Regions from separate parts of the Paenibacillus sp. 05T425 genome, predicted to be linked through region 1. Evidence: a T-box and tRNA genes for the amino acid it is inferred to sense, from the RefSeq annotation. Region 1 holds a T-box; the other holds one or more tRNA genes.
What was found. A T-box is a leader RNA that pairs with one kind of tRNA and senses whether it is charged. The one in region 1 lies ahead of ileS (isoleucine--tRNA ligase), so its partner is inferred to be a tRNA-Ile.

Region 1 (11,525 bases):
CAGGGAGAAGATGATCCTGTCGATGCGGTTCTTCGAAGGCAAGACGCAAATGGAAGTTGCCGACGAGATCGGCATATCGCAGGCACAGGTATCGAGGCTTGAGAAGTCGGCGATTCAACAAATGCAGAAGCATGTTAAAACGTGAACAAACGAGCCTGCTCGGGGATATTACTCCCGGCAGGCTCTTTCCAATTCAAGATATCCCGATCATCCACCAAGTCATACCGGCCATCACGAGGCAAAGCGGACTATACACATACGTATCAAGTCGTCCGAAAGGAGAGTTGCGGTACCTTTTGAATAAGCCTAGGTAATGAAATTCCCCGATCGCTCGAATAGCGAACACGATTGCGAGTGCCCATGCCGCCAGTTGCGGAAGCTGCTGAGGACCTATGACGGGAATGAGATTCGCATACATGAGAATAAGCAGAGCTGCTGCCCAGAACAGGACGATGACGGCTCCGATCTCGAAGCGTCCAGGCTTGAATAGCGGCCGACCGCTGCCGTCCCCGCGCGATGGCAAAGCAATTGCCATTCCTTTGCGGCCTCCCAACATCCAATACAGATGAACAGCCCCGATTGCGATCAACAATACACTTACAATGCTGGCAAGAATTGCTTGCATAACGATCACTCCTTCACTAATGATCCGAATCAATCCCAACAAAAGCCAAGAGGAAATCAGCCTGCTCTTCAGCATGATCCTTCGTAATCGTATGAAACTTATTGCGTTCGTACCAGCCAAGATAATAGCTGTACACAAGCTCTGAACTCCGCACTGCCGCCTCTTGCGTTAGTCCGCAGCGAATAAGCAGCTCGCTCATGTACCGAAGTCGTTGCTGTTCCAAATGATGAAGCATTGTACGATAAGAATCCTCGGTTTCTCCCAGCTTACGGAGGTAAAACTGGAAATCACCGCCGCCGTTGAAGCTGAACATCGTAATCATAAGCTCTCGTGCTTGTCTTTGCGGAGGCAGCGACGCCAGTGCCGTATTTCTTGCGATAACGGACGTAGTTGCCCTCTCATGCCACTCGGCGATTATTCGGCTGACATATTGCGAACGGTCTTTAAAATACCAATAGAAGCTCGTTTTGCTGCTTCCCAGCTGTCTCGCGAGCTTCTCGACGACTAGCGCCGACTCGCCTCCTTCCGCGAATTTATCGATACCTAACACAATCCAATCTAGTTCTGATGCGATTTTCTTTGGCATGTTGATGAGTCGGCCTCCCACCGCTTATTGTACGTTATCGTACAATAAATATATCGCATTCATCACCTTATGGAAATATTTGTATCTCCAGGGGCTCGTTTTTTTGCACCAGCAGGACATTTTGGGCATTTGGCTCATATAGTAATAAGAAGACGGTTCGGACGACAAATCCGCTGGAAAAGTGGTGATTGATAGTGAAAATATCTGATTTTCAGACGAAGGACGTTATTAATATAGTGGATGGGAAGAAGCTGGGGCATATATCTGATCTGGAGCTTGATTTGCGCCAGGGACGTATCGATTCTATTGTTGTTCCGCAGTTTACGAAGTTTTTCGGCGTGTTCGGCGGCGGAGGTACGGAGGTTGTCATTCCATGGCGCAATATCGTGAAGATAGGCGCAGACGTCGTGCTTGTTCGTATGGACGACACGAAATCATTGCGAGCAGACGAGGATGATTTGCACGCTCGCTCATAAGGCTGTAAACTGGGCATAAGCGTGATTTATAGCACATATGGCGAATGATAGCGAAATGAAGTATCCTTTGCTGACAGAGGTGACGGACAGATGGAAGCGTTTATGGAAGATCATTCGGCGAAGGGACCTTCGCTTTTTTTGTTGTCTGAATGGAATAGCGATAATTCGAACTTAACGGCAGGTTTCACCGGTCGTAACGGCGGCGTGAGCGGCGGGCAGTGGCATTCGCTTAATGTTGGGCTGCATGTTGGCGATGATGCAGCTGATGTTGTCGCTAATCGGCAGCGGCTAGCAGCGGCCATTGATTGGCCGTTCGAAGCTTGGACTTGTGCTGATCAAGTGCATGGCAACAAGGTATACAAGGTAACTGCTGCAGATAAGGGCAAAGGCAGCTTGTCGCTTGATGATGTAATTAAAGGCTGCGACGCGATTATTACGAATGAACCGAACGTGCTGCTGACCTCGTTTTACGCCGATTGCGTACCGCTATACTTCTATGATCCCGAGCATCAGGCGATAGCGCTCGCTCATGCCGGCTGGAGAGGGACCGTGCAGGGAATTGCCGAGGAAACAATCGCAGCTATGGAGAAGGAGTATGGAACGAAGCGAGAGAAGCTTAAAGCAGCAATTGGACCGGCGATCGACAGCTGCTGCTATGAGGTGGACGGCGTCGTGATCGACCATGTCGAGCGTCTTATTGAGTCGCTCGAGCTTAGCTCTGAACATGCTCAAATCGTTCTGCAAAAAAGCGATAACGGCAAAGCGCACATAAACTTGAAAGAAATAAACCGACAGATTATGATAAAAGCAGGAATTTTGCCGATCCATATCGAATTAACAAAGTGGTGCACGGGCTGCAGACGGGATTTATTTTTTTCCCATCGTATGGAGAACGGCTTAACCGGCCGTATGGCCAGTTGGATCGGCATTCGTGAAAGGTGAGGCGTAATGAGTCATTTATCGGAACGGATCAAGGATGTAGAGCTGCGAATCGAACAGGCATGCCTGAGATCAGGGCGCAGCAAGGAAGAAATCAACGTTATTGCAGTCACGAAATACGTATCCACGGAAACGACACTTGCTGCCGTTAAGCTCGGTCTAGAGCATCTAGGCGAGAATCGATGGCAAAATGCGCGTGACAAGTGGGAGGCGCTGGAAGGCGAAGCCGAGATAGGCAGCATCAGCAAGCCGACCTGGCACTACATCGGATCACTGCAGACGAACAAAGCGAAGGACGTTGTCGGAAAGTTTACATACATTCATTCGCTGGACAGGCTGTCGCTTGCGCAAGCGATCGACAAACAAGCTGCCCAGCTAGGCATCATCGTACCTTGCTTCATTCAAGTTAACGTGTCAGGCGAAGACTCGAAGCATGGGCTTTCGCCGGATCAGCTGTACGAATTCGTGGATGAGCTGACAAAGCTTTCATCGATAAAGCCAATCGGGCTTATGACGATGGCGCCTTTCGAAGCAGAATCCGAAGAGACAAGACCTGTATTCAAAGCGTTAAGAGAGCTGCGAGACGCACTGCACGAGCGCGCTCAAGCAATGAATACGACTAACACGATTACGGAATTATCGATGGGGATGTCCAACGACTTCGAGGTGGCGATAGAAGAAGGAGCAACATGGATCCGCTTAGGCACCGTACTAATAGGTAAAGAGGAGGAATGAGTAATGAGCGTCATGAATCGATTTATGAATTTTCTTGGCTTGCAGGAGGAAGAGGAAGTTGTAGAGCGTGAGAGAATACCGCAGGTGGATGAACAAGAACCTGAAACCTCGCCCTTCGAGACACGTAAAAATACGAAGAGCAATAACGTCGTCAGCATCCATTCGCAGAAAAATGTAAGAGTCGTGCTTAGCGAGCCGCGTTCCTATGACGAAGCGCAGGAAATTGCCGACCATTTGCGTTCGCGCAGGGCCGTCATTGTGAATCTGCAACGCGTTCGGACAGACCTAGCCGTGCGCATTGTTGATTTCCTTAGCGGCACAGTGTACGCTTTAAGCGGCAACATCTCTAAGCTTGGGCCTAATATTTTTCTATGCACGCCGGAATCCGTAGAGATTCAAGGTGCGATAACGGAGATGTTGGCGGAGGAGAACGACTACACTAAAATGAGGTGACCACACAATTTATGAGCGCTGCAGGATTAATTGGAACAATAATCAGCATATACAGCTTCTTGATTATCGGATATGTGCTGTTGTCTTGGTTGCCTAACGCTCGCGAGAGCTTTATCGGCGTATTCTTGGGCAAGCTAGTCGAGCCATACCTTGGTATATTCAGAAGATTTATTCCGCCTATCGGCGGTATGCTAGATATATCGCCAATCGTTGCGATCTTCGCCCTTCGTTTCATCGGGCTTGGACTGACGGCCGTTGTCGATTTTATCTTAGGCATCTTTTAGTAAGGGAATGACTTGTGATGAAGCAAGCCATATATAATCATTTTCACCCCGACGAGAAAGCTTTCGTCGATCGGGCGTTGGAATGGGTTGAGCGGTCCGCACAGCAGCATGAGCTGAAGCGGACCGATTTTTTGGACCCAAGGCAGATTGAAATCGTTACGATGCTCGCCAATCGGAATGCCGACGTAGCTATTCGGTTCGAGGGCGGGTATCCGGAAGCGGAACGGAAACGTGCCATCATCGGCCCATATTATCGGGATTTGGACAGCGAGGAAGCGGGCGTATCCGTATTAGCTGTCAACAGTCCTGCCGGGACGCAGCATGAGCTTGACCATGGCGATTACTTAGGCGCGCTGCTTGGGTTAGGCATTAAACGTGACCGAATCGGCGATATTCATGTACATGAGGACTTTAGTCATATTATCGTTATGGATGAGATTGCCGATTACTTGAATATACACTTGCGTCAAGTGCATCGAGTTAGCGTGTTGACCGATGTGCTTCCATTGTCCGAGCTTAGCACAGTAATACCGAAGCTTGAGGAAATGAGCTTGTCTGTTGCTTCAATGAGACTGGACGGCATTGCAAGCGATGTGTACCGGATTAGCCGTTCCAAGATCGTCGATCCAATAAGGGCAGGCAGATGCAGAGTGAATTGGAAGGCGGAAGAGGATCCGTCGGAGTCGCTTAAGCAAGGCGATGTCGTTTCTTTCAAGGGGCTAGGCAGATTCAAAGTGCTTGAAGTCGACGGTGTGACAAAAAAGGGCAGAATTCGCGTTAAAATTGGCAAATTTATTTAACGGATTGCAGGAATTCAGTCGTCGCTGTCGAAAATGTTCTCAACAAAGGTACAAGCCGGATGCCAGCAATACAAATACCTTGAGGAGGTGCGCCAATGCCGTTAACGCCATTGGACATACATAACAAAGAGTTTGGACGCAGATTACGCGGCTATGACGAGGATGAAGTAAATGAATTTCTCGATCAGGTCATTAAGGACTACGAATCGATCATTCGTGAAAATAAAGAGCTGCAAAATCAAATTCTGAATGTTCAAGAGAAACTAAATCATTTTACGAACATTGAGGAAACGTTAAGCAAGACGATTATCGTAGCGCAGGAAGCTGCGGACGAGGTTCGCAACAATGCGAAGAAGGAAGCGCAGCTCATAATCAAGGAAGCGGAGAAGAACGCCGACCGGATTATTAATGAGTCTCTGTCCAAGTCGCGCAAAGTATCACTGGAGGTAGAGGAGCTCAAGAAGCAAGCCTCGATCTACCGCGCACGTTTCCGTACGCTGGTTGAAGCTCAGCTTGAGCTGCTTAGCCAAGACGGCTGGGATACGCTGGACTCGCAGTCCAGACATGCTGAGATCGAGCTGCAACGCGGATAATCGAACAGATAATTGGGCAACTTAACATTTGACAATGGGCTGTCCGATACGCTATAACTATTAGTAATTGTTATGTTCTAACTTCGTTGACGAGAAAGAGTACGCTTGTCTACCATTCCTCAGAGAGCCGGCGATTGCTGAAAGTCCGGCGAGTGGTCCATGCGGAAAATCATCTCCGAGAAGCGATGCTGAAGTGTGCAGTAAGCATCGACGGCTGTCCCCCGTTATAGGGAACGCGAATGATACGTTCGCGACTAAGGTGCCGCATGATAAGCACGGTCTATAATATAGGCTGCGCTATAATCGGCTTGTCCTAGGCTATACGGGGCAAGAGCGGAACAAGGGTGGTAACGCGAGCAAGCCTCGTCCCTTTTTTACAGGGGACGGGGCTTTATTTTTTTATTAACAGGGTTGACCGAGAGGGAGATGAAGCTATGCAACGCGTAGATGTGAAAGAACGCGCCCGCAGCCGTGAGCTGCGCGTACTGAATCAATGGAAAGAGAACGATACGTTCAAGCAATCGGTTGCGAATCGTGAAGTTAAACCGAATTTCGTATTTTATGAAGGACCGCCAACCGCGAACGGAGCGCCGCATATCGGACACGTGCTTGGACGCGTTATCAAAGATTTTATTTGCCGCTATAAGACGATGGCAGGTTATCGCGTCATTCGTAAAGCTGGCTGGGATACGCACGGCTTGCCGGTCGAGCTTGGCGTCGAGAAGCAGCTAGGCATCTCCGGTAAACAGGAAATCGAAAATTACGGCGTAGAAGAATTCGTCAAGAAGTGCAAAGCGAGCGTATTCGAATACGAGAAGCAATGGCGCGAGCTGACTGAAGCAATCGCCTATTGGACCGATCTCGACAATCCATACATCACGCTGAAGAACGAGTACATCGAGAGCGTGTGGCATATCCTCTCCAATATCCACGGCAAAGGTTTGCTGTATCGCGGTCACCGCGTCAGCCCTTATTGCCCGGATTGCCAAACGACGCTAAGCTCTCATGAGGTAGCGCAGGGCTACGAGGATGTGAAGGATTTAAGCGCGACTGTGAAGTTCAAGCTGGAGACGTCGGGTGAGTATGTGCTGGCTTGGACGACAACGCCATGGACGCTGCCCGCGAACGTGGCGCTTGCCGTTAATCCTGAGCTGAATTATATTCGCGCATCGAAGAACGGCGAAGTGTATATCGTTGCTGAGGCATTGGCTGAGAAGGTATTGAAAGAGGACTACGAGACGCTGTCGGTCGTGAAGGGCGCTGAGCTTGTCGGTCAACGCTACACGCCGCCATTCGGATACGTGCCTGTCGAGCACGGCCATATCGTTATCGCAGGCGACTTCGTCAGCGATTCGAGCGGTACGGGTATCGTTCATATCGCTCCGGCTCACGGCGATGACGATTATAAAGTATCACGCGAAAACAACATCAGCATGCTGAATGTCGTTGATCTTGCAGGACGTTATGTTGCAGAAGTGACAGACTTTGCGGGACGGTTCGTGAAGGATCCTGAGCTTGATATCGACATCGTGAAGTCGCTTAGCGAACGCGGCTTGCTCTACAGTAAGGAGCGCTATGAGCACAGCTATCCATTCTGCTGGCGCTGCAAAACGCCGCTTATCTATTATGCGATGGAAAGCTGGTTCATTAAGACGACTGCGGTGAAGGATCAATTGATCGCGAACAACAATAGCGTTGACTGGTACCCGGGCCATATCCGTGAAGGACGCTTCGGCAAGTTCCTCGAAGATTTGGTAGACTGGAACATCAGCCGGAACCGTTATTGGGGAACGCCGCTTAACGTATGGGTATGCGAAGCTACCGGCAAGGAATATGCGCCGAGCAGCATTGCCGATCTTCGTGAAATGGCTGTAGGCTTTGTTCCTGAAGACATTGAATTGCACAAGCCGTATGTGGACGACATCAAGCTGAAATCGCCATTCGCGGAAGGCGCTGTGATGACGCGCACGCCGGAAGTAATCGACGTGTGGTTCGACAGCGGATCGATGCCGTTCGCGCAGCAGCATCACCCGTTCGAGAATGAGCAGCAGTTCGCCGACCAATACCCGGCTGACATCATCTGCGAAGGCATCGACCAAACGCGAGGCTGGTTCTACAGCTTGCTTGCGGTGTCGACGCTGTACAACGGCAAAGCGCCATATAAAGCTGTCATCTCGACAGGACATATTCTTGACGAGAACGGCCAGAAGATGTCCAAGTCGAAAGGCAATGTAATCGACCCTTGGGAAATCATCAACGAATACGGAACGGACGCCTTCCGCTGGGCGTTGCTTGCAGACAGCGCGCCATGGAATAGCAAACGCTTCTCCAAAGGCATCGTTGGCGAAGCGAAGTCTAAGGTCATTGACACCATTGTTAATACACATGCATTCTATGCGCTGTATGCATCGATCGACGGCTTTGATCCTGCGGCACATCCGGTGAAGGCTTCGACGAATAAGCTTGACCGCTGGGTTGTTTCAAGGTTGAACAGCTTGATTCGCACGGTTAACAAAGGTCTTGAAGTCAACGACTTCCTTAACCCTGCCAAAGCGATCGAAACGTTCGTCGATGAGCTTAGCAACTGGTACATCCGCCGTTCACGCGACCGCTTCTGGGGCAGCGGCTTGTCGGAAGACAAAGTAGCCGCTTATCAAACGCTACAGAGCGTACTGTTGACTTTGTCCCGTGTCATCGCGCCTTATGCTCCTTTGCTGGCGGAAGACGTATACGGCAACCTTGGCGGCAGCGGCAGCGTTCATCTGGCCGACTACCCGCAAGCAGATGAATCCGCTATCGATGAAACGCTGGAGCGAGATATGGAGAGCGCGAAACAGATTGTTGAACTTGCTCGCAACGTTCGTAACGAAACGGGTATCAAGACGCGTCAGCCTTTGTCGGAATTGATCGTTTCACTCGATCGGGACTTCGACGTGGCAGGCTACGAGGACATCGTGAAGGACGAAATCAACGTGAAGACGATTACGATCCAAAACACGGACAGCGGATTCGTTGACTTCGCCTTCAAGCTTAATCTGAAGGTTGCCGGCAAGAAATTCGGCAAGCATGTCGGTCCTATCCAGGCTTACCTGAAAGGATTGGCTGCTGAACAGACGAGAGCCGTTGTTGGCGAAGGAAGCTTGGTGTTCACCAGCGCCGAAGGCGAGGCCCTGACGATTACGATCGATGAGCTGCTTGTTGAGAAGCAAGCGAAGTCTGGTTTCGCATCAGCATCGGGAGGCGGCGTTACTGTCGCATTGAATACGGACATTACGCCTGAGCTTGAACAAGAGGGCTGGGTACGCGAGGTTATCCGCGCTGTGCAAGATACGCGTAAGAAGCTTGATCTGCCGATCGAGAAGCGCATCGATTTGGTCCTTTCTGTTGATGCAGAGCTGCAAGCTGCATTGACAACATTCGATGACGTGCTGCGCGACAACGTTCTGATTCAAACGGTTTCGTATGAGGAAGCGGCGGAGATGGAACGTGTAACGCTGGGAGAAAAGCAAGTTGGGATTTTCATCAAAGGTTAAGGTTATCCTAAGAGAAGCATGACATGCGAAGAACGAGCGCCGCAGCTTGGCGGCCGCTGCCTTAAGCAGTGAAGGAAGCCTGCTTGATCGCAGCGGTTGCGGCCAAGCAGGCCTCGTTTTTTATATGCGTTGAAAAGTTGAATTTGGTGTAATTAATTATAAAACCTAATTCAAACGCAGCTTAATGCTTGCCAGAAATGGAGGCTTCTCTTGAAACCAACTAACGATGATACAGCCCAACAGGCGGAAGATTTGAATGAAGTTCAATCGTCCTTAAGCAGACTGGATAAGCGGCTTCAACATATTGCATCGGAGATGGAGCGAACGCATATCGCCGATTATGTGGATCTGCTGAACCGCCCGATAAAGCTTATATGGCGCAATCTGCTTGCCGGTACCGCTAGAGGCGTCGGCATCGCGATCGGCTTTACTTTTTTTGCGGCAACGATTCTTTATGTGCTTCGAATATTAGGGGCGCTGAACTTACCGATTATCGGCGATTACATAGCAGACATCGTACGAATAGTACAAATTCAGCTTGAAGGCAAAACTTATTGAAGTGCGTCGGATTCATCCGGATTTTCAAGACCATGGTCGCCTTCACCGGTATCCAGATAACGGTTGTATTCCCGGTTGCGCACAACAGATAGATGCCGTCCGGTTATATCGGTAGCAAGGAAGCTTTCAATCGATTCGACGTAACCGTCGTTTTCTTCTGCTTCGATGCCAACGTGGTCGTAGTCGGCGACATCGCGATTCTCGGAAAACGCGGGCGAATCGGCATTGCCCCATTGCTCGACGATCTGCCAGGCGTCTTCGCCGTCGAAGCCGTTATAGCCATCCTCATGCTCGTCCATGCTTGTTCTGCCGAATGGATGATTTAGAAGCGTTTCTTCGGCAGGACGCGTATGCGACAGCTGCTGGCGAGGTGCGTGCTCGATACTATAGAGCGTATCAGGCGCAGCCTCCAATCGTTCATAAGGAATCGGTTGGCCGGATGCCTTGCATATGCCATACGTTCCATTTTCCATGGCGGCAAGGGCAGCATCGATTCGTTCGATATGAAGCTCTTCTTGTTCATGGAGGGCAATATCCTTCTCGCGTTCATACAGCTCGGTAGCCGTATCGCCAGGGTGATTGTCGATCGGCGACAGTTCGCCTGTATCGTCGCGAAGGGAAGAGCCTAGCCCGTAATGATCGTTTCGCGACAGTCGAGTCTCGATCTCGCGACGTTCATCCTCAAGTCTTATACGCAGCAGCGCAAGCTGGGCGCTTGTTAAGGTTGACATGATCAAAGCACCGTCCTTTGTTGTTGTGAACATAATTGCTTCATTAGCTTTTGCCGCTTGGCCTATTTTCAGTATGGACTTCGATGGAAGCCGGATGCTGGGCTTCAGCAGCTTGCTAGCTCTTGTCGGCGGCATTATGCTACAATAATTTGGATGACCTAAGAATCAGCTTCACAGAAAAATTAGGAGTGATAAGATGCGCTTTTACTTTTATTGGATTGCGGTGGTTGTGTTTGTACTTGATTACGTAACGAAAAAAATCATTGCAACTCAGTTGGAGATTGCCGAACAGATCAGCGTCATCGGCAACTTCTTCCTAATTACTTCGCATCGCAATCGCGGCGCTGCATTCGGTATTTTACAGGAGCAACGAGTGTTTTTTATCATCATTACGGTCGTCATATTAACGGGCATCATATGGTACATTCAAGCGATGCGCAAGTCGTCCAAGCCATGGCTGTTAACAGGTCTTGGTCTCGTTCTTGGCGGAGCGCTGGGCAATTTTATCGATCGTGTACGCTTTGGCGAGGTTGTGGACTTTTTTCAGTTCAACTTCGGTTCGTACGAATTCCCAATCTTTAATGTAGCTGATTCAGGAATCGTGGTCGGTGTGATATTGATCCTGATCGATACATTGCTGACAGCCCGCGACGAGAAAAAAACGATGAACAACGGAGAGGACAAGGAATCTAACGAACATGAGCAACAGCCAGTTTAATGAAGAGACGTTGGAATGGATCGTAGCGCCTGAGCAATCGGGCGAGCGAATCGATAAGTATATAACGGAAAGCATAGATTCAGAAGGCATATCGCGTACGCAAGTTCAGGAATGGATTAAGTCGGGGGCTGCAGTCGTTGACGGGGTGACGGTTAAAGCGAATTTTAAAGTAGCGGAAGGCAACGTCGTTCAGTTGCAAATTCCAGAACCCGAAGACGCGGCAATTGTACCGGAAAATATCCCGCTTGACGTTTTGTACGAGGACTCTGACGTGATCGTAGTGAATAAGCCGAGAGGCATGGTCGTGCATCCTGCAGTCGGTCATTCCTCGGGAACGTTAGTCAATGCGCTTATGTACCATTGCAAAGACTTGTCGGGCATTAACGGAGTCGTTCGACCGGGTATCGTGCATCGCATTGACAAGGACACAACCGGACTGCTTATGGCAGCCAAAAACGATCTCGCCCATGTGTCACTTGCTCAGCAATTGAAGG
Region 2 (9,606 bases), on a different contig from region 1:
TGCTCCTTTTATTTCGATACCTACTATATGGCTGCTGTTGAAATTAACTCTGAAGCAGAGATGGACATTTACCTTTGTAATCTCTACTATCGGATTCATACTCTCAGGACTTATTCAGACAGCGATTATTGGTATCTTCATGAACTTGGACTACATAAATAGCAGTAATTTGGCAGATTCATTTACTCATAAAACATACTTCTTACAGACCATAAATGCTATCACAATATGTGCAATTGCTCTGGTAATTGGTTTAACTAAAAGTGGTTTCGGATTTAGTTTTAGAAAGGGTAGTTCAAGAGGTTTTATTTTTATCTCTATTGTTTTACTCTGTGCTGTTGGTCTCTCGTTTGATGCACTATATTTACATAAAAACAGTAATGCCGTTTTCTTGCTTTTTGGTGGTGTTATATTGGCCTCAAGTTTGATTCTATATTATTTTTCATATAAGAGAGATAATTTTGAATATAAATAAATCTATAAAGGAGGTGTACATTTGAAAAAGAATCTATTTATTGCTTCAATCGTTGGTATTCTTTCTGTTATTCCAGTAGCAACAACTGCAAAATTCCTATTCTTCATTGACCCACGCAAGTAATACATAATAGCAAATAATTAGTACATATGTGGCGTGTCTTAATGGGACGCGCCACAATTAAAGAAGTCTTTATCGAAGGAGGAAAAAATTATGTCTAATAAATTCAAATTATCAAGCGAAACTATCCTTCAGTTGATTAAGGATCAAATCAACATTTTAAGTGATTCAGAGAAAATTGATATTGCACAAATGATGCTCAATAAAAGCGATGGTGGGAGATATTTATGGTGTCCACAAACTCCAACAACAGGGACTAAAGTAGACATCGAAACCATTCTATTCATTGCACAACCAATTAAGAAAAATGCGAAAATAAGCTTAGTAACTGGAGAAGAAATAATATATAAAGTTTTAGATATGGATTTACTGTCCTATGTGGAATTACACTTCGAAAAGTTCAAATGTCTTGATCAAGTCAATGGGATTCTTGTAAATATGGATATGGTAAAATGGTATGATTCTGATATGAACAGGGTTTATTTCTCTATGGAACATTCCATTCAAGTCACAGGCGCTGCAATCAAGAATATCCTACCTAAGTTTAAAGATAAGCAACTTGATCTGTTCTTGCAGAGAGAAGAAAGCAAGAAAGGTGCTTATTCTCCGATGGGCTTGAAATTCACAAAAAAATTAACATAGTTAATTATCAAAATAAAAAATATGACATTTCGACAAAAAGTGATAACGATTCGACATTATTTGTGTATAGTTCGACAACGAATCACATTCATTGTCATATGTCAATACATATATGAGGCGTTTGGAATCAAGCTTCCAATTCTGGGAGGTTGGTAATACAATGTAAATATAGAAATTGAATACTTCATTTAGGGTTTGGAGGAAGAATGATGACGGAATACGAAGAGAATGATTTGCTGTGGAAAACTTGGGAAGACAATAAGGATAATTTCATGAAATGGATTAATCTGATTTGCGGATTCAGTATTAACTCCGATATCTATTTAAACTTAAATCGACTGATATTAGACGAGGTAACAATAAGTGAATGGGTATGTTATTTTGATGGAGATCTTGATAATGTAGCAATTACCACAGAAAGATTTATTGAGTATAGAAGTATGACAACGTAGGAAAATCGAAGAGCCTTGAGAGAGGGCTGATGGTATTGGCTAATGAATATCGAGTATATACTACCGATATAAATGCGTTAGAAGGATATGGTGAGATATTAAAACACCAAAACTATAAAAGCTGGATTTGTTTAATATCTGAATTACCACCAGAGGAAATTGAAGTAATTAAAGGAGTGATTCGAGTTATTCTTATCACTTGAGCTTTTGATTCACAAATGAAAGGGGAGAGTTAGTGGGGACGTACCGTATCATAGTTGTAACCTCAGACAGAGGTATTATAAATAAAAAATGTTGACAACAAATCACAATGTTTGATAGGATGTAAACACCTCACAAATACATAAAATATAATAAAACATACATTTCATGAGGATGCTGGAATGCCAAGATCGACGGATCGCTCAGGTTCAATTCCTGTATTGACGCTGGCGCGTTGGGAAGGTTCAATCCCTTCCGTCCTCATAGTAAGGACTCTTAGCTCAACTGGTTAGCAGCAACCGTCTCATAAGCGGTAGGTTGTGGGATCGTGCCCCACAGAGTCCACCATAATTAAATCAACACTTGAAATTGAGTGATGACATAGAGACTAAACGTTGAAAGGATGTGAAGAACCATAGAGTATGGTCGAGATCCACCTTGCTGCTTCCTAATTCATAAGTTTTTTATACATAAATTATAAAAATAAAGGAGTAGTTTTAATAATGAGTGAATTACAGCCTACATACGGAAATTTTGTTTTGCGAGGGATTGTTGGTGGAACACAGTCCGATAAATTCTTCAGTGAAGGAAAGTCGAACGGAAATGATTGGAGACGTTTGAATTTCTCTGTAAAAGTCAATGATAATGCATCTATCTTTGTTGAGATGATGGGATCAAAAAGTGATACTGTAAAACTGGTAGACAATTCGGATAAAAAAAATAAAAAAGAATACACAGTAAAATGGGCAGATCGGTACAAAGAACGTAAAGACAAAGCGGAAATCTTTATGGCTTCTAAAGTAGGTCTTGTAAAAGAAGAAGGTGGAGAAAAAAATAAAGTTATTTCTATGACTCAGTTTGATGCAGTTAAATATATTAAAGATCATCTTAAAGAAGGAGATTCTGTACAAATTAGAGGTTCGCTTTCTTTCAATGTTTACGAAGGAAAAGGTCAAGTGAAATACATTATTAAGCAAATTTATCACACCACTAAAGCCATCGACTTCAAAGAAGAAGGTTTTGAACCTGAGTCTTCATTTAATCAGAACATTGTGTTTGTGGGTACAGATTATGTTGAAGAAACCAATAAAACTGCTGTTAATACATATGTAATTTATAAAGAAAAAGGCGACATTAAAACAATGCCGTATATGTTTTTTATCAATCATGAAAAGTATAAAGAAGATCCAGAAAAAACAGCAGCACTCAAACAGCTAAAAGAAAGTTTTGATAACCTTCCTTTTGGGTCAACTATCAACGTAACTGGTAATATTAATATCTATGTTGAAAAAGAAACTGAAGAGGCAGAAGATAATTCAGACTCTATTCCTGATTTTGGTGGTTTCCAAGCAAAAGGACAAGAAACATACATAACTGGTACGACAATTAGAGAACTTGAAATTACGAGTGGTGAAGGTAAAACACTAATTAAAGAGCGTTACAATGAGGAAGATTTTGTTCCAACAGCGAATCCTTTCCCTGAAGAAAGCGGAAATAATTTCGGAGGATTTAGCGGTGGGGTAACAATCGAAGAGGACGATTTGCCATTTTAGAAAATGAAATATTAAATACAAAAAAGAGTGATGTTGAACGACATCACTCTCAATATCTTTAAACAAAAAGGGAGAAATGTTAAAAATGTTTGATTTGAGTATTCTAGGAGTAGAGCAAAATATTCCAAAGGTAAATTTTCTTGAGTACACAGGAATCTTTGAAGCACCTGAGAAGTTTGGTAAGACAGCGTTCTCTGCGCTTTATCCAAATGCAATCCTGCTAGCAGCAGAGAAGGGATACATGGCTCAAGTTATCAATAAAAAGGATATTAATAACTGGAGTGATTTTGTTAAGTTTGTTGACTTGCTTGCTAAGAACCGCGAGCAAATTGGAACAAGTGTTCAAACGATCATTATTGATACTGTAGATGAACTATATCCAATGGCAGCGCCATATGTAGTAAAACGTGAGAGCATTAATGACCAAGTTGCATATAAGAAACTAAAAGATATTCCATATGGTCAAGGCTGGGGGCTAGTTGATGAAGAGTTTAAGCGTCAAATTAAACGCATCATCAGCATGGGATTTACAATCCTTTATCTTACTCATAGTACTGTAAAACAAATCAAACCTAAAAACGGTGAACCTTATGATGTTTATAAATCAACAATGACAGATCGTTGTGCCAATATTGTTTATCCAGCTTGCGATTATATCATTCACGGTGAACGTCGAAAAATTGAAATCGAAGAAGGCGTAACTGAACTAAAACGTGTTTTAACTGTCAAAGGTACTGATGATGCTGTCGCAGGAAATCGAGTGTACTTTGAAGATGATGTAGTCTTTGATACGGAAGAAGAGGCCATGGAAAAATTTCAAGCTAGATTTAAAGAAGGCATTAAGCGCAACCTTGAAAAAGCTGGTATTAAGACGTCGCTTGATAAGCTTGAAGCACAACAATTGAAAGAAAAAGAAGATCAGATTAAAAAGTATATGGTTGAAGAGCAAGTTGAGATTGATGTTAAAACCAAAGAGGTTATCAAAGAAGAAATTAAAACAGCTATTGCAAACCTACATGAAGACGTAAGTAAAAAAGATATTGAAGATAAGTTTTTGGAAGTGCTTGGTATGAAAAACTACACTAAAGTAGAAGACATTAAAAAATTGCAAAAAGCACTTGATTACGTTAACACATTGGCTAAAAAATAACCCATTGAAAGAGATATTTCGTTGCCTTAGATGAATATATAGTAGCGCAACAGTCCCAGATGATTCGCCATAACAAGCAACTATCTGGGACTTCTTTACAAAAACGAATACCGAGGAGGAGTGTATGGGAAGAATCATTCTCTCTATCTTCTTATTGATTATCTTAACTTCATTCACAAATGTTAAAATCGATGAGAAACTAGAGGCAAACAACTATATTTATGACGAATTAACTTATTTCACCGTCCAATTAATCGAGGATATTAAAATAAAAAGTGAAAATATTGATATTACTACCAAAGAAAGTTTGACTGTTGAGAAAGAGTTGAAAATTAAATCTGTAGCTATAGCGACTATGATTGATGAAAATAACTACGAAATTTTCAACGTTACCGCATACACCAATGGGTATGAATCTACGCAGAAGCGTAAAGGTGAAGATGGGTATGGGATTACAGCAAGCGGAGAAAAGACAAAAGCAATGCACACAGCAGCATGCCCTAAATCGATGCCATTTGGAACGGAATTATACATACCTTACTTTGACAACACTTTTGTATGCGAAGACCGAGGAGGGGCAATCAAAGCTGGCAAATTGGATATCTATATGGAGACAGTTGATGAGGCTTTAGAGTTCGGCAGAAGAAAACTAGAAGTTAGAGTCATTAAAAGAGAAGAAAGCTAGGTGAATTTATTGATAACTCAGGATCAGCGAATAGCCGAAGTAGCAGGACAGTTAAAATCAACATTAGTTCGCAAGAATGCCGATTATGGAGATGCCTTTGCCAAGAGGTATAGGAAACATGGTATTTTATCGGCGTTCATTAGAATGGAAGATAAGTGGCTTAGGCTTGAAAATCTAATCAGCGGTTCAAAGCAGCAAGTAAACGATGAATCGATTCGCGATACTATTCAAGATTTAGCTGGATATGCGATTTTAACCCTAATTGAATTAGATAAGGAGAGTGAAAATCTTGTTACAGCAGAATAAACTTATTCTAGTTTCAGGCGCTTCAGGTTCAGGTAAGACAACAGTGATGCGCTCAATCATGGATAATGAGATTGTCTCATTTACAACTAGGCTACCAAGAGAAGGAGAACAAAGTGGTATTGACTATATCTTTATTTCTCCCGAACAGTTTCAAAATCTCCTAAATAACAACGGCCTTATTGAATACACAAATTATGGTGGCAATTATTATGGCGTTACTCGCGAAGAGTATGAATCCAAGCTTAACAGTGGAGATACGTTCTTCATATGTGATGTAAATGGAATGCGTCAAATGAAAGAAATACATAGCAATTGTGTGTCAATATTTATTTATTGTGATAGAGAAACTGTTGAATCTAATATGAGACAACGAGGGGATTCAGAAGGAAATATCTTTAAACGTCTAAAGACCTATGATGATGAGATTAATAATCTTGTGTATTATGACTATATTGTAACGAATAAGCAGGGGTTAATCGAAGATGCAATTGAGGATGTAAAGGACATTATCGGAGGTTAAGAATGCAGCGCATTTGTATTGATCAAGACCACGTTTTAGCCGATCTAATTTCTCCTTGGGTAGAGAAATATAATAATACATATAATGATGATTTGAAAGTATCTGATATAACGATGTGGGATTGGCATGTAGCTACAAAACCAGAGTGTTCTAAGAAAATATATCAAATGTTGACTCCAGACCTATTTGAGAATCTTCCTGTTATTCAAGGTTCTCAAGAAGTGGTAAAAAAGTTAACCGAAAAGTATGAAGTCTTCATCGTTACAGCAGCTAGAAATGCTGAAGTCATTCCTGCAAAAGCTCGCTGGATCAAAAAGAATTTTCCTTTTGTTAAAAGAGAGAATGTTGTGTATGCAGTAAATAAGAGCATTTGTCTAGCAGATAGTTTGATTGATGATGCTCCTCACAACCTAGAAACCTTCAAAGGTGAAAATAAATTATTGTTTAATGCCTCTCATAATCAAAGCGAGGATCGATTTAATCGAATGATGGACTGGAATGACATTGCTACTTTCTTTGGAGTATAGGAGGAAATATGAAATCCGACGAGCGAAACAAAAAGCAATTTAAACAGAAGGAACATAAGTTCACCAGTAAGAAGTTCAGCAATCCCAAGGAGTCTGGGAAGTATAAAGACTTCCAATACGATCACTACGTAGAAGGAATCAATTTGGGCAGAGTGGATTCTTTTGAATTCTAAGGAGGGATTGAATGGCTCAATATCTAGTGTCAATATTGCATAAAGATGAGAAAACCCAAGAAACAGTAACAAGAAAAATACATAGTGTTACCGTCGAAGGATTAAACGATGAAGAGTTCGTATCGCCTGCTATAGTTAATAAGCGTAATAGTATGGCAGTGCAGATCGCAATTTCAAAACATATGCTAGATTACGGTATCTTCGAAGGTGATTCAATTCATATCGAAGAAGTGAAACGAATTAAATAGGCGATGAAAATTATAATTTATGGAGTGGAATCTTGAGAAGAACTTTATACAAAGTATTAATTGATAAGTACCCTCACAAAATTAATGATGCTGATTATGATTTGATTAAGAAGGAAGTATCCTTTTTTCTTCTAGAAGGGTTTACGGTTGATGAATGTGTAGATGCAGCACTGTTGTTTTATGACAGACATCCTATTTACGATGATGATCCTGCTGCTTGTTTTTCTTATGGCATGAATCAACTCTTAATCCATTAACAGTCTTTGAAAGTCATCTTTTATGACCTAAAGAAAGGAGGACTCGCATGGGAGAAATTTCAGCTCAATACATAGATAAGTTGGTTGATGATCGACATTATCCGCTGAACCATAGAACGAAGAAGAACATTGTATGGACTTCGGCTAATGGAACAACTTATGAACCTGAAGACATGGAGAGTAGTCATTTAATGAATGTGATACATCTCTGTGAACGTAGGGATGGACATAAAGGTGTGAAATTTTTGAATAATGCGCCGTCATACATAGGGATGGTTGATGAGTTAATTAAAAGAGGTTGCTTGTCAAATAAATATTATTTACTTGAACTCGAAGAACGTAAAAATGTAAGAATATAAAATATTCAAAAGCGACTCATTTGCTGCACTCATTATCTCTTAATCGCAACAGAATATATCCTCATTGAGTTGTAATCAAGAGATAATGAGGAGGATTATGACATGTTAGAAAAATTGATTGGTGATTTTGGTCAAACAAGCCATTTAGAAACTGCTTTCCAATGGAAATTTGCATTTGAGCATCCATATTTACACACGTTTATCGAGATATCAGATTCATTTTTATACGTTGTTGTTGCCTTCGGTGCTTATATTGTTGTAAAACACATTATGAAAAAGAAAGCTGAGTAAGGTATAAATATGAGTGAACTAAAGATCCAGTTAAGCAAACCGAGTTTCCGAAAATTATGGGATGTCACTAAGGCCGCATCAATTGCTGAAAGACCTGTTAAGGTAAATAAGTTGAACAAAGAATACATAGTAGTTAACGCTAAAAGCATGCTTGATCTGTTGTCGCTGCACCTGAGAACTGGAGACATTCTAGTTTTCAGGTCTGAAGATGATGAGATGTTAAATGAAATTCGTAAGTTGTTTAGATAGGCGGTGCACATAAATGGAGGATGAAGAGGTTACAAGATTTATAGGATTGCTAACTGAATGGCGAGACAAAGGATTGAATTGGGGAGATTGCTGCGAACTAAGAACCTTTAAAAATCAATTCAGCGATGCAATCGAAGAGTATTATCAAGAGTGGAGTAGTTTTGTGTGAGGCATGTCATAAGGAGGAAAATATTATGCAAGAATTATTGCTGTATGTGACTTGATAAAGGAAATTCTTGATAGGAACTATGGAAAAGAAGTTGTTTTCTACAACGAAGGACAGTGGTATTCAAGAGATCACAGCAGAAACTTAACACTAGATGAGCTGAGAGAATATTTATTACAAGTTATAGAGCCGTTGTGGTATGAGGAAACAGAGCAACCTTTCATGGACTAGAGGAGATCACGACAATGGAAAATCAGATTTGGTGTAAAAAGTGTAATCAAATGTTTGACTGTGAAGGAGCAATTCCAAACGCAAATTGGAATGCGAATCTAAATAAGAAATGTCTCCTGCAACGAGATGAAGATTGCACTAATATAAAACAAAATTCAGAGGACTTTAAATAAATGAGCACTGGTGGACTTTCTATAGAAGAAAAGGAAATTGCTGATCATATTATTGCTGCTTGGAACGGATTTATTAAGTTGCAACAATCTCATCCGAACGACAAAATCGAATTTCATCGAGGCATCCATCTTATACAGCATACGTTGGGGATGAGAGTTCTTAGAAGAGACTATCCAGATTATTGGATTGATAAAGGCGAATAAAACATCAATTTAAAGGGGAAATGAAGCATGAAAGTTGTAATCAGTAAATTGGAATTAGATCAGATTATAAGAAACCATTTAAGTGATACAATCGTCGCACTTCAAATGTCTGAAGAAAACTCTATTGTTGAATATGTTAAAAATAGTAGTAGCACAAGAATTGATGAAGTTCATGTTGAGGTATGGGAAAGAACATAAAATCGTTCTTTTAAGAGGAATTGGGAGAGGCTGCATGAATAACTGTACATTTTATTACTGTCCTGAATGTGGAAAGAAGGTTGATGAGAATGAGTAAAAATGTAGTTCTAAGGGTAAGTGGTTTAGGGAATAGGATTTATGCAGGAACGATTAGCAAGCGTAACCCAAACATAATGAATGATAGTAGAACAGATGTAACAGATGAAGCGATTAAAGCAGTGTTTCAGCATCTACAGATGGAGCATAAACGAAATGATAAAGGTACAAAATCTTTTGGTTATGGTTTTGATGGATTAGGAGAGATTCATTATCATCCTCCAAAAAGTAATAGCCAATAGAATCAGGAATTTATTCACTATGAAGGGAGTGATTGAAAAGTAAAATGGGTTTAAGTAAAGAAGAAATAGATGCTAGAAAACAGAAAAA

Region 2: it encodes a tRNA-Ile, which carries the amino acid that the T-box ahead of ileS (isoleucine--tRNA ligase) is inferred to sense. The anticodon was not compared.

The regions. Positions count from the first base shown of each region.
Region 1 is NZ_JBFTLA010000003.1:474,414-485,938, forward strand. Features, by position in the region: gene sigG (RNA polymerase sporulation sigma factor SigG) at 1-145, shown strand, start outside; gene AC1DF0_RS08805 (DUF3995 domain-containing protein) at 194-625, opposite strand; gene AC1DF0_RS08810 (TetR/AcrR family transcriptional regulator) at 642-1,211, opposite strand; gene AC1DF0_RS08815 (YlmC/YmxH family sporulation protein) at 1,406-1,687, shown strand; gene pgeF (peptidoglycan editing factor PgeF) at 1,778-2,629, shown strand; gene AC1DF0_RS08825 (YggS family pyridoxal phosphate-dependent enzyme) at 2,636-3,361, shown strand; gene AC1DF0_RS08830 (cell division protein SepF) at 3,365-3,814, shown strand; gene AC1DF0_RS08835 (YggT family protein) at 3,826-4,098, shown strand; gene AC1DF0_RS08840 (YlmH family RNA-binding protein) at 4,116-4,898, shown strand; gene AC1DF0_RS08845 (DivIVA domain-containing protein) at 4,994-5,491, shown strand; T-box leader at 5,569-5,865, shown strand; gene ileS (isoleucine--tRNA ligase) at 5,926-9,024, shown strand; gene AC1DF0_RS08855 (DUF5665 domain-containing protein) at 9,307-9,582, shown strand; gene AC1DF0_RS08860 (TraR/DksA C4-type zinc finger protein) at 9,576-10,313, opposite strand; gene lspA (signal peptidase II) at 10,510-11,031, shown strand; gene AC1DF0_RS08870 (RluA family pseudouridine synthase) at 11,012-11,525, shown strand, end outside.
Region 2 is NZ_JBFTLA010000005.1:143,653-153,258, forward strand. Features, by position in the region: gene AC1DF0_RS12260 (hypothetical protein) at 1-475, shown strand, start outside; gene AC1DF0_RS12265 (hypothetical protein) at 689-1,237, shown strand; gene AC1DF0_RS12270 (hypothetical protein) at 1,725-1,892, shown strand; tRNA gene AC1DF0_RS12275 (tRNA-Ile) at 2,161-2,238, shown strand; gene AC1DF0_RS12280 (hypothetical protein) at 2,394-3,443, shown strand; gene AC1DF0_RS12285 (ATP-binding protein) at 3,529-4,593, shown strand; gene AC1DF0_RS12290 (3D domain-containing protein) at 4,718-5,278, shown strand; gene AC1DF0_RS12295 (nucleotide modification associated domain-containing protein) at 5,279-5,584, shown strand; gene AC1DF0_RS12300 (guanylate kinase) at 5,568-6,104, shown strand; gene AC1DF0_RS12305 (5' nucleotidase, NT5C type) at 6,107-6,631, shown strand; gene AC1DF0_RS12310 (hypothetical protein) at 6,640-6,804, shown strand; gene AC1DF0_RS12315 (hypothetical protein) at 6,816-7,052, shown strand; gene AC1DF0_RS12320 (hypothetical protein) at 7,085-7,309, shown strand; gene AC1DF0_RS12325 (hypothetical protein) at 7,357-7,668, shown strand; gene AC1DF0_RS12330 (hypothetical protein) at 7,771-7,959, shown strand; gene AC1DF0_RS12335 (HPr family phosphocarrier protein) at 7,969-8,208, shown strand; gene AC1DF0_RS12340 (hypothetical protein) at 8,222-8,377, shown strand; gene AC1DF0_RS12345 (hypothetical protein) at 8,620-8,778, shown strand; gene AC1DF0_RS12350 (hypothetical protein) at 8,779-8,982, shown strand; gene AC1DF0_RS12355 (hypothetical protein) at 9,010-9,180, shown strand; gene AC1DF0_RS12360 (DUF7446 family protein) at 9,270-9,518, shown strand; gene AC1DF0_RS12365 (HNH endonuclease) at 9,551-9,606, shown strand, end outside.